Regions from separate parts of the Carnobacterium gallinarum DSM 4847 genome, predicted to be linked through region 2. Evidence: predicted binding sites of a transcription regulator. Region 2 holds the regulator's gene; the other holds the start of a gene.

Region 1 (6,428 bases), on a different contig from region 2:
ATCCTCAACTGGCTTTGCTTCTTCCTTGATTTTTGTGACAGTTTGCAGAATGGATTCTTGCCACTTTGCGATAAGTTGATCAAACTCATCTTCATTCCCACCAACACTTGCATATAAAAATTCAATCATTTCTTCTGTTGTAAAACTGGCTCTCTGTAGAGCTTCTATTGGACTAAAAGCTGTGGGAACTAAGTTTTCTGCTGGATGAAATGTATCATGAAATTCTTTCACTTGCTCATATTCAGATAAGTGACTCATATATCATACACTCCTTTAAACTAATACTTTGCCCTTCATTATAACTTACTGCTTTTGTAAAGGAAAAAAATTTGTCTTATCATAGAAAGAAAAACAGCTAATCTTCATTCTAAATTGTTGGATTTCCGCCATATTTATTACTAGTCCCTCTTTAAAAAGTAGTCTCTAACAATTACATAGTTTATCTTATACAAAAAAATAGTCATGGAACCTTCATTCCCATGACTAACTTCTTACTCATTTTTGGCTTTCATTTGATCCATCAAACGTTTGCGCAACACAATATTTTCTGATTCAACTAAGCGTCGCTCAGTTACCTGTTTACGAATAGTTTCTTGTAGTCTTTCAATATTCTCGACTCGAATCTCTTCTTTGTTTCTAGCTTCTGCCAATTGATTTCGTTCCACCGTTGTTTCATTTAATTGTTGAACAAGCTCTTCCATTTGTTTTTTTAATTGTTCATTTTTTTCAATCAACCACTCATTTTTCTTAGTTAATTTTTTTGTGTGACGTTCAAATCGTCCATCCGTCAATGTTGTATAAATCAAGTAGGCTCCTAAAAAAGCTGAAAAAATCGGAAAAATAACTGAACTTTGTTTCAATAAAGAAATAACAACAACACTAGCTCCCGAAAGAATACAGATATATAGACCTATTGAGAAGGATTTATCTTTTCGCTCTTCATCCATGTCATGATAAAAATCTGTTTGATTTTGCAATTCTTGGACTTTTAACTGTAGCTCATCTAGTTCTGCTTGAGTTCTTTGGTACAGCTCTTGTTCTTTTTCAGCATAACGTTGTTCTACCTGTTCTTGATACAATAAGAACCATTCCTTTTCCCGGTTAAGACGTAAAAAATCAGCTGATAATTTCGCTTGATGCTCCGCTTTTTCTGAAAGCAATTCATGGGCCGTCCCTGTTTTTAAATCATTTAATTCAAGTTGAGTTTCAACTAAAAGTTGAGTGGATTCAGCCTTTGCTTGACTACGAGTTCGGTCTGCTTCAAGTCGCGCTTCATATAGTAGAGCTTGCTCTTTCTCACTTAAACTTGCCTCTAGTTCACTTTGTTTTTCTTGATAAAGTTGATTAAGGTCATCTAAACGTTTTGATAATTCATTATCTTGACGTTGTTTTTCATGTTCAACTTCTTTTTGATAACGAACTAGTTGTTCTTTCAATTCCGTAATTTCATTCTGAACTGCATCGTACATCTCATTTGATTCACTAAAAGCATTTTGCAAAATCAGCTCGGCTTGCATCTTAGCATTTTCTAAAATTGCTTCTTCTTTAGCTGCAATTTTCCGATTCAATTCATTCTTCTTTTCGTCATATTCGCTAATCAGCTCACTAATCTTTGTCTGATATTCTAACTCAAGTTCTGCTTGTTTTTCTTCAAACCGCTGAATATTCAATTCGTTCACCTTAGAAACTGAATCCGTAATCAAATCATTTAATGTAACTTTAACTGTATCAACCATCTGACTCGTAATATTTTTAGTATCTTCAATAATTTGTGGTTTAAATGTAATTTTTATTTTTTCATCTTTTTCTTTTGAAGATTCAGACATATAAGAACTCCTTTCCCCTTAGCTTGACTTGCTATAGCTAGTGGATCAATTAAATTAATTAAGACTGTATCACTGTTTTTTCATAAAAAAACAGATTCTCTACCATTATCTCAAAAAAAAACAAAAAATGCACCTAATTTTCATTAAAATTTAATTTGTAAAAAAAACATCTCTTTAAAGAAAGTAACTGTCCTTTCTTTAGAGAAATGTTTTAGTCATTTAAAAAAATAATACAACAATTAACTTCATCATTAACGGAGCAACAAAAACGGTCACTACTCCCGTTACACCAATGGCTAAACCTGACATTGCTCCTTCTACATGACCTAACTCTAATGCTTTTGAGGTTCCAATTGCATGAGCCGAACTACCTAAAGCCACACCTTTAGCCACTGGGTCTTCAACTTTTAGAAAAGTTAAAATAGGCGGACCAATAATTGAACCGATTATTCCTGTGACAATAACAATAACCAAAGTCACTGTCGCAATCCCATTCATTTTTTCAGAAATACCCAATGCAATCGCAGTTGTAACTGATTTTGGCATAATTGATACAATTAAATCTTCCTTTAATTGCAACATAACGGCTAAACACCCCGTCATAAAAGTTCCAAAAATCGTTCCTAATAAAATTCCTGTAACGATCGATCGAACGTGTTTTTTTAGTAAATGAAACGTATTATATAATGGAATTCCTAAAGCTACTGTAGCTGGTGTAATTAAAATATTTAAAATACTACCACCTTTAAAATAATTTTCATAAGAAATATGTCCAATTTTTAAAAATAAAATGACAAAAACAGTTGAAACTACCAATGGATTAAATAACGGAAAAGGGAATTTCTTAAATAACCCTAAAGCTAATAAATACATTCCAATTGATAAAATCAACCCAAACATAGGGTTACTTGTGAGCTCTTGATACATTTTTCACATCGTCCTTTCCAATTTCCTCTTCCTCAGCAGGTTCATCTTCAAAACGACGCTTCACAGCCTGAACAACGACTCCAACAAAAGCAACGGTCAAAGCTGTAGTAACAAATGAAACAATTAACAATAACCACCAAGTGTCTTTAATAACTGGAAAATAAACCATGATTCCTACTCCAGCAGGTAGAAATAAAATACTTAAATTACCTAGTAAGAATCCACCAACTGTTTCAACATCCTTGACTTTTAGCACTTTAAATTGCAAAGCTAAAAATAAAAGCAACATGCCGATTACACTTCCAGGGACTGGCAAAGCCAGTACTTTTGACAACACTTCTCCTAAAAACGAAAAGCTTAAAATATACAGTAACTGTTTATAAATAGTCATAATTTCCCTCCATACATCTAATACTATACCATAATGTTCTTGAAAATAAAGGAGATTTCCAAATCTATCCTTTTATAATAAGGCTTTCATAACTATTTTTCATGGTTTTTAATAAAAGTATTCTTTTTTATTTAGAATTAAATTTAATTCTACTGAACAGAACATTCGTTCTAAACTGTAGTTAGTTCAGCTAAAAAGTGGTATAATTAATCTAGTGATAAATTGAAGAAATCAAGAAAATAAACCTTTTTACCGCTAAGGAGGACACTATGAATCAACCATTAGCTTTTCGGATGCGTCCGACAAATATCGATCAAATCGTTGGTCAAACCCATCTTGTTGGCGAAGGTAAGATTATTCGTCGTATGGTGGAGTCAAAAATGCTTTCCTCTATGATCCTTTATGGACCACCTGGAATTGGAAAAACGAGTATTGCCAGTGCTATTGCCGGCTCAACAAAATACGCCTTTAGAACCTTGAATGCCGCTACTGATACCAAGAAAGATTTACAGATTGTTGTTGAAGAAGCTCGAATGAGTGGAACAGTCATTCTCTTATTGGATGAAGTCCATCGTTTAGATAAACCAAAACAAGATTTTTTATTGCCTCATTTAGAAAATGGTCGTGTTGTCATGATTGGGGCAACAACAGAGAATCCTTATATTACAATCAATCCTGCGATTCGTAGTCGAACACAGATTTTTGAACTAAAACCTTTATCTATTGAAGATATCGAAAAGGCGATTGAATCAGCTCTAAATGATCCGGTACACGGATTAGGTACGCAATCAATCGAATTAACTAAAGAAGCCCTACTCCACTTTGCTAGAGCAACTAATGGTGACCTACGTAGTTCATTAAACGGACTCGAATTAGCCGCAAAATCAACCCATCCTGCTGTTGATGGTATCATTAGAATTGATTTAGAAGTGGCAGAAGAATGTGTTCAACGAAAAGCTCTCACTCACGATAAAGATGGGGATGCCCACTACGATGTTATTTCTGCATTGCAAAAATCTGTTCGTGGTAGCGATGTGAATGCTGCATTGCATTATATGGCTCGTTTAGTCGAAGCAGGTGATTTACCCATTATTGCCCGACGTTTAATGGTCATTGCCTATGAAGATATTGGATTAGCGAATCCCGCCGCTGCCGCACGAACTGTAACTGCTGTACAAGCAGCAGAAAAACTGGGCTTTCCGGAAGCTCGAATTCCGTTAGCAACTGCTATAGTTGATCTCTGCCTTTCACCAAAATCTAATTCGACTTACGTAGCGATAGATGCCGCCCTTAGTGATATTCGGGCTGGAAAAAGTGGAGATGTACCCGATCACCTTCGCGACTCTCATTACAAAGGGGCTAAGGATTTAGGTCGTGGCATTGACTATAAATATCCCCATGCCTATCCTGACGCTTGGGTCAATCAGCAATATCTCCCTGATAAACTAAAAAATGCAATTTACTATGAACCAAATTTTACAGGAAAATACGAAGCTAGCTTGGCAAATCAGTACGATAAAATCAATCAAAAGAAAAAAACGAGAGAGTAGTTTTCTCGTTTTTTTCTTGCTACATATCCCTTCAAATTTCATTATTTTTATGCTATGCTTACCTTTGAATTTGGAAAATCATTTTCTGATGAATGAAGGGAGTTTTTTTATGATTATTACTATTTTGATGTTGATCTTTGCGATTCTTCTATTTTCAGCTGCTGGATTTTTATTAAGTAGCAAATCTAGTCTATTGATTATTAAGGAAGTTCCTAATGAACATGTAGCAAATTTAAATTTTTTTAGATTCTATGGATTTGCCTTACTGTTATGCGGACTATTTAATTTAGTTTTATTATTTTTTCAACCAGCATGGTTATTGCTCACTTTTTTAATAATCACCTGCTTCTTGATTTTATTTTTTATTTTAGGCTTAAATAAACGCATTCATTAAAAAAATCAGCCCACTATATTAGTGTACCGCCCCCCAAAAGTTAGACCTAAAAAATCTAACTTTTGGGGGTCTTTTTGTATGGCAAAATATAGCACAGAATTTAAGATGAACGTTGTACAAAACTATTTAAATGGAGAAGGTGGAATGAAGTATTTAGCTAAAAAATATGGCATTAAAGGAATCTCTCAAGTACAAATTTGGATAAATACGTACAAAGAATTTGGTGAGGAAGGTCTACTTCGTAGTCGCCAAAATAAAACTTATTCTGTTCAATTCAAGTTAGATGCGATAGAGTTATATCTAACAACAGAGATGTCCTATCGAGAAGTTGCCAATCAGTTTGGAATGACCAATTTTTCTATGATTGCCAATTGGCGTAAAGCTTACCAAGAAAATGGAGTAGATGGGCTCTCACAACCGAAAGGACGTCCATCTAAAATGCCTAAAAAAAAGAATAAATTACCAGCTATTGATTCTTCAAAAAAAGAGTTAACCTATTTAGAAGCGCTAGAGAAAGAAAATCTACAGTTAAAAATTGAACTTGCCTATTTAAAAGAATTAAGGAGGTTGCGTTTGATGGAACAGCAACAGAAAAACAAGCACGAATCATTCATAGCCTCCGAGGGAAATTCAGATTAATCGACATTCTTGAAACCCTAGGGTTTCCTAGGTCAACCTATATGTATTGGCAAAAACGCTTTAACCGTGAAAATCCAGATAAACCAATTGAACAAGAAATGGAAAAAATTCATCACGAACATAAGGATTATGGCTATCGTCGGATGAATCAAGAACTTAGAAACCGTGGTATCCTTGTGAATAAAAAGAAAGTGCAACGTTTAATGAAAAAATTAGGAATCTTGGTACGCTCATTCACACGGAAATCACGGAAATACAATTCCTATAAAGGAACTGTTGGGAGAGTGGCAAAAAATCGGATTCATCGTCATTTTTATACAAGTATTGTTCATCAAAAAATGACAACAGATACAACAGAATTTAAGTATTATGAAAAAGATCACTCGGGTAGTTTGCGTATTAAGAAACTCTATCTAAACCCGTTCATGGATATGTATAATAGCGAGATTGTCTCTTACTCAATTTCAGAGAAACCTACAGCAAAAGCGATTATGGATGCATTAAATGGAGCTATTGTGAAAACGAATGATTGCCTCTATCGCCGAACGTTCCATTCCGACCAAGGATGGGGATACCAAATGAAAGCCTATAGCCATGAATTAAAAAAGCATCATATTTTTCAAAGTATGTCTCGTAAGGGAAACTGCTTAGATAATTCTCCTATGGAGAATTTCTTTAGTATTCTCAAACAAGAACTTTAC
Region 2 (6,428 bases):
GCTGAAATAAATTTGTTCGTAAGGTTTGTTCTAATTTTGCCGCACTTCCCCAAATATTTAAACGCCAAATATAACGGAAAACATACTGACCAATTCCAGCTGCAACTAAAATCAGAATCCACTTACTTAGTGTTGCAAAAGTCATTTTCCCAGTTGCAATTTCATCTACAACTACTCCAATAACTCGTGGTGGAATTAATTGAACCAAAGCTACTAAAATTAGAAAAGTAACTCCGATTATATAAGATTTTTTTTCTTGCTTAAAAAACCAACCTAACTTCTTAAAAATACTCATCTTGTGTCTTCACCTACCTATTCTTTATTTAAATGATTAAAACTATTTTAGATAATGAAAAAACAAATCAGAAAAGTCCGGTTTTCCGTCTAAGTTTATTCCCAATTCTAAGCACAAAAAGACGAGCAGAAAAAAATCTGCCCGTTTATACAAAAAAAGGAACTCTGAAATAAGTAATCTAATTCCAAGTATTATTTTTTCTTGTTTGCCTTTTCTGTTTGCACTTGCATAGAAGCCATCATCTGTTTGATTTTCTTCTCAGATGGTTTTTGACCCATTTGCATCATTAACATACGTAGCATATCCTCATTAACGGGAGGATTCTTTTTAAAATAATCCATCATTGTTTTTCTTGCTAAGAAATAACCGCCGACAGCGCCACCAACTAAAGCAAGAATAATTAATCCAATACTTAACCAAATATTCATTTCAATTCACTCCTTCCTAGACTTCTCAATTATCAATTGTACTAGATTACGACCTAAAAATAAATAGATAAACTCGAGAATCTTGAAAAAAATAACATTATTTGCAAAAATCCCCTGTTAAAAGTAGTATTATGTTTCATTCTTGTCCATTTCAAGTCTGCTATAGTGCGATTATTTAGTCTGATCTAAGTAAAAAAACAAGACCGAAATGAATCTTCAGCCTTGCTTTAAGTTATTTTTTAAAGACCTTTAAAAGTTGAAACAACATTTTCAACCGTGAAACCATATTGCTCAATGACAATATTCCCTGGCGCGCTTGCACCAAATTTATCGATTCCAATCATCGCTCCATCAAGTCCAACAAAACGTTCCCAACCAAAAGTTGCGCCCATTTCAATTGAAACACGTTTACGAACAGCTGTTGGTAAAACACTTTCTTGATACGCCTTGTCTTGTTTCAAGAATAAATCAAAACTTGGCATTGAAACAACAGCTACATCTTGTCCATCCGCTTTCAAGACTTTTTGAGCCTCGATAGCCAATGCTACTTCTGATCCTGTTGCAATCAAGATTCCTGCTGGAGTTGCGCCATCTTGTGGTGAGATTACATAACCACCTTTAGCTACATTTTTACGTGCATTTTCTTTAGTGCCTTCGATAACAGGTAAGTTTTGACGAGTCAAGACAAGTACTGTTGGATGGTCTGTTGAAGTGATTGCTTGTTCCCAAGCTGCTACAACTTCATTTCCATCTGCTGGACGAATTACTGAAAGATTTGGCATACCACGTAAACTTGATAATTGTTCAATTGGTTCATGTGTTGGGCCATCTTCCCCAACTGCAATTGAATCATGTGTTAAAACATACGTTACTGGTGTGCTGGTAATTGCTGCTAAACGAATCGCTGCACGGAAATAGTCAGTAAAGACAAAGAATGTTCCGCCATAAATCCGAGAGCCACCATGTAAAGCAATTCCATTCATAGCTGCTGCCATTGCAAATTCACGCACACCGTACCAAATATTACGTCCTTCATATTGACCAGGTTCAAAATCTTTTTCCCCTGTAACCATTGTATTATTTGATGCTGATAAATCAGCTGATCCACCCCAGAAACCTGGAATTTTTTTAGATAGTGCTTGAATTGTTTCACTGCTTGTTACACGAGATGCAGCACTTGCACCAAGTTCATAAACTGGCAGTTCGCTATCCCAATCACTTGGTAATTTGCCAGACATTACTTGTTCAAATTGAGCTGCTAATTCTGGATAAGCACCTTTATAAGCTGCAAAAGTTTCATTCCAAGTTGATTCAGCTTCTGCACCCTTATCAATCATTGTTTCTTTAAAACGTGCAGTTACTTCAGCTGGAACTGTAAAATCAGGATAATCCCAACCATACACTTTTTTAGCAGCTGCAATTCCTTCAATTCCAAGTGGAGCTCCATGAACTTTAGATGTCCCTTGATTTGGTGCCCCAAATCCGATGACAGTTTTCACTTCAATTAAAGTTGGTTTTTTCGTTTCAGCTTTTGCTGCTTCAAGAGCTTTCTCAATCTCAGCTAAATCATTACCGTCTTTAACTAATATATGTTGCCAGTTATATGCTTCAAAACGTTTGCCTACATTCTCAGTAAAGGCTTTTGAAGTTGGTCCATCTAATGAAATATCATTTGAATCGTATAAAACGACTAATTTTCCTAATTCTAGATGTCCTGCCATACTTGCTGCTTCTGCAGACACGCCTTCCATTAAATCGCCATCCCCACATAATGCATAGGTAAAGTGATCGACAATTTTGTGTCCTTCTTTGTTATACGTAGCTGCAATATGCGCTTCAGCCATTGCCATCCCCACAGCATTCGCAATTCCTTGACCAAGCGGGCCAGTTGTTGCTTCAACTCCATCTGTATGATGAACTTCTGGATGTCCCGGAGTTTTACTTCCCCATTGACGGAAATTTTGTAAATCATTGATTGTTACTTGATAGCCTGCTAAATGAAGCATGCTATATAATAGCATTGAGCCATGTCCTGCTGAAAGCACAAAACGATCACGGTCTACCCAAGTTGAATTTTTAGGATTAACTTTTAAGTGTTTTGTCCAAAGAGTATACGCCATTGGAGCAGAACCCATCGGTAAACCAGGATGTCCTGAATTTGCTTTTTGAATCCCCTCAATACTCAGTGTTCTAATCGTGTTTACTGCAAGTTGGTCAGTTGTATCGAACAATTAAATCATCCTCTCGGTTTTTATACCTTTATTCTACTGTTTTATTTGCATTTGTGCAACGCTTTCTAGCAAGTTTCTCATAGATTTTTCTTTTTGTAGCACTCTTCCTTTATCTTTTTAGGTAAATAAAACCTTTATACAACTAGCTTTTGAGTTCTTAAAATCCACTTAATTTTAACATAAAATTTAACAATAAAAACTTTCGTTTTTTTAAATTTAAGTATTTTTCACTATTATTCATATCTAAATTACTTTTTAACTTACCAAATTTAGATTTAATTATAGATATTAAAAAAGTTCACTAAGAGATTTTCTTAGTAAACTCATTTTTTTAGCGACCATGTAGTCCCTTTTCTTTTTGAATGTCTTTTAGCTTATCTGGTGTGACATCTTTTCCATCATCATCTACGACTTTCATTCCCTCAATATGGTTACGCATTCCACCACGAAACGCAGCTAAATACTCTTCTCTTAATTTTTTTTGCTCAGTTTGTTCTGTTAAGGTTAATCCGTCGGCCTTAGCCTTATTTGCCAATTCATTAATACGTGCAATTTTATTTTTTCCTAACATAATCCATTCACTCCATCTCTTTCATTCTACTTACATTACTATACCAAAAATAATCAAAAAAATATATTCCTTTGATTATTTTTTTATTCTAAAAAAGTAATACGAACATCTGTTTGATTTTTATTCAAAACTATGGTATTCTATATTCAAGAAATCATAAGAGAAATGAGGTGCACTAAATTATGCGTAAAACACCAGAATCAAGACAGATTGAGGTACTTCAGTACATACATGAACAGGTGCAATTAAAAGGTTATCCACCAACTGTTCGTGAGATTGGTACTGCAGTTTCCCTCTCTTCAACATCAACTGTTCATGGGCATCTTTCTCGCCTTGAAAAGAACGGTTATATCCAACGTGATCCAAGTAAGCCCAGAGCAATTGAATTAACAGCTGCTGGTCTTTCAAAGTTAGGTGTGCCTTCTGATAAAATACCTTTATTAGGAACTGTAACAGCTGGTGAACCAATTCTAGCTGTAGAAGATGCTAGTGACTACTTTCCAATTCCACCGCATCTTAATTACGATGCAGATTCATTGTTTATGTTAAAAATTCGTGGTGAAAGTATGATTAATGCTGGGATTCTTGATGGTGACGATGTCATTGTACGCAAACAAGCAAATGCTGACAATGGTGATATCGTTATCGCTATGACAAATGAAGATGAAGCAACATGTAAACGATTCTTCAAAGAGCAAACCCATTATCGTCTACAACCAGAAAATGATACATTAGAACCAATTATACTAGAAGAAGTAAGTATTCTTGGAAAAGTAGTTGGACTTTATCGTAGTCATATTTCTTAAACTTAGCAATTTCATAGTATTCATGTCAAGTTTGTTCTTGATTTGAATACTATTTTTATTATTTTAAGTCCTATTAGTTGTTTCTACTTTAATTTGTGCTAAAATCTAATAGGTGGATAAAAAAGGAGGAAAAAAGATGGTTGCATTTTTATTTTATTGGTTTAGTTTATTAGTTCAAGTTGCTTGGATCGTTTTAAGTATTGGTCTTTGCGGAATGTATTTGAAAAATAAGGAAAATGGAAATTTATGGGCTTTCGGCGCATTAAATATTCTTTCTATTCTTTACAGTTTAGTAGTTATTTGGATTTACAATACATGGGATTTTGGAGTTAAAACATCTGGAAGCTTTATGATTATTGTTGGTATTCTAGTAGTATTAACTATTTTAGAGTTTATCTTAGGTCGTGAACCTAAAGCAAAAACTGCTTAATTAACTTTGCTTGCTCTTATAAAAAAAACAGAAATCTACTTAGATTTCTGTTTTTTTGTTCACAATTACACAACTTCTTTTAAAAAATATCATTTTCTTCTATTTTTTATACCAAATTTGTTATATGATTGTTTTTGTTAGAATTTCCCATTCTTATATTAAAAAAATATCAATATACTTGTAAAAAGGAGTTTAATGATGGACTATATTAATGAAGTTAATTACATAGACGAACATAAAGAGCAACTGTTTGATTTATATTACTCTGACTACTATACAAAAACAAATGAATATCTACTTAGAGAAAAAGAAACAAATTTTGCGAATGAACAACGAAAACAAGGAATTTATTATCTTGGTTTAGCGATAGATAATTTCCGAAATGATCAACCTAATGATAATGTTTGTCGTTACCTTGCTGAGGATCGTGCAGCAATGGGAACCCCCTTAAAAGAGCTACATGCCTACTTTTTTGAATTTCATACAGCCATTTTAATCTTTTTAAAAGATGCAATTGATGCCGGTGACTTAAAGCGAACTCATGAAGATTTATTAGAATTCTCTCGTGATCTAACAAGTTATATCGCCTTTTTCTTTTATGCCATCTTTGAAGCTTATCAAAATTATATAAATGAGTTATATTTTAATTAAAAAACACCAACATATAAAACTGCAATTTATATGTTGGTGTTTTTTTATAAATTTTATTAGCATAGTTTTCAAAATTAATTTATTTCCGTTTACAACACGCTATCTCCTATTATTTTCAATCAAACGTAACTACCTATCAATAAAGGATTTTAGTTCTTTCATCAAATAAATCTCGTTGTCTCTTCGTTGGTTCTTCATTTGTAATCCAAATATCAATATCTTGGAGGTTTAACCCTTTATATGGTGCATTTTTAGTAAATGTTGTATTTTCTGCAAGGAGAATTACCTGCTTGCTTTGTTTTTTTATCAATTTTTTAATGTAGGCATCTTCCTGATGTTTAAAATAAACGCCAGCTGAATTAATCGCTCCTGCCCCAATAAATGCACACTCAAATTGAACATCTTGAACCAATTCCGCCTCGTTCAATGAATAAAAAAAGCGATCATCCTGATTAAATGCTCCGCCTAATAAGTGCAATGAAACAACTTCTTTTCCAGAAAGCGCAATGCTATTATCTAGTGAATGTGTATAAACTGTTATCGTTTTTTTTACTAGCTGTGAAAGTTTCAATACCGAAGTTGAAACATCAAAAAAATAGAACTGGTTTGACGTAATAAACTGATTAGCTAATTGCGCTATTTTTTCTTTTTCTGGTGTTAGTTGATACAAACGATCACTGTAGCTGGGAATTGATGTCTGAGAAGCTATTTTCATAATCCCCCCATGAGTTCTTTTAACCGTCCCCTCTTTTGATAAAACTAGTAAATCTCTACGAATCGTATCTCTTGAAACAGCAAAATAAGTAATCAATTCATTCGTTGATAATTCGTTTTTTTGCTGAAGTAATCTTTTTATTTCGCTAATTCTTTTCTCTTGGGTCATAACTACACCTCCTTAGTTCATTTTATAAGTATTTTTAAGTAATTTCAAGTATTTTTGTGTTTTTCCCAAAATTAAAACGATCTATACCTTAGGTCCAACTAAAAAATGAGTGAGGTAAAACTATTATTTTGAA

The links. Region 2 encodes LexA, which represses DNA repair genes until DNA is damaged. Its sites were predicted from a motif close to CNAACANNTGTTNG; they were not measured.
Region 1: the regulator LexA is predicted to act here: its motif matches at 3,303-3,316, upstream of BR43_RS01095 (replication-associated recombination protein A).

Annotation. Positions count from the first base shown of each region.
Region 1 is NZ_JQLU01000003.1:39,936-46,363, forward strand. Features, by position in the region: gene BR43_RS01075 (pyrophosphohydrolase domain-containing protein) at 1-258, opposite strand, end outside; gene BR43_RS01080 (hypothetical protein) at 492-1,826, opposite strand; gene BR43_RS01085 (LrgB family protein) at 2,046-2,753, opposite strand; gene BR43_RS01090 (CidA/LrgA family protein) at 2,731-3,144, opposite strand; gene BR43_RS01095 (replication-associated recombination protein A) at 3,414-4,694, shown strand; gene BR43_RS01100 (hypothetical protein) at 4,804-5,088, shown strand; one part of gene BR43_RS19420 (IS3 family transposase) at 5,167-5,713, shown strand; one part of gene BR43_RS19420 (IS3 family transposase) at 5,713-6,428, shown strand, end outside.
Region 2 is NZ_JQLU01000005.1:2,908,333-2,914,760, reverse strand. Features, by position in the region: gene BR43_RS18240 (ABC transporter ATP-binding protein) at 1-295, opposite strand, end outside; gene BR43_RS20245 (hypothetical protein) at 328-468, shown strand; gene BR43_RS18235 (YneF family protein) at 487-723, opposite strand; gene tkt (transketolase) at 963-2,954, opposite strand; gene BR43_RS18225 (DUF896 family protein) at 3,286-3,525, opposite strand; gene lexA (transcriptional repressor LexA) at 3,708-4,331, shown strand; gene BR43_RS18215 (hypothetical protein) at 4,468-4,761, shown strand; gene BR43_RS18210 (hypothetical protein) at 4,960-5,412, shown strand; gene BR43_RS18205 (DeoR/GlpR family DNA-binding transcription regulator) at 5,549-6,295, opposite strand.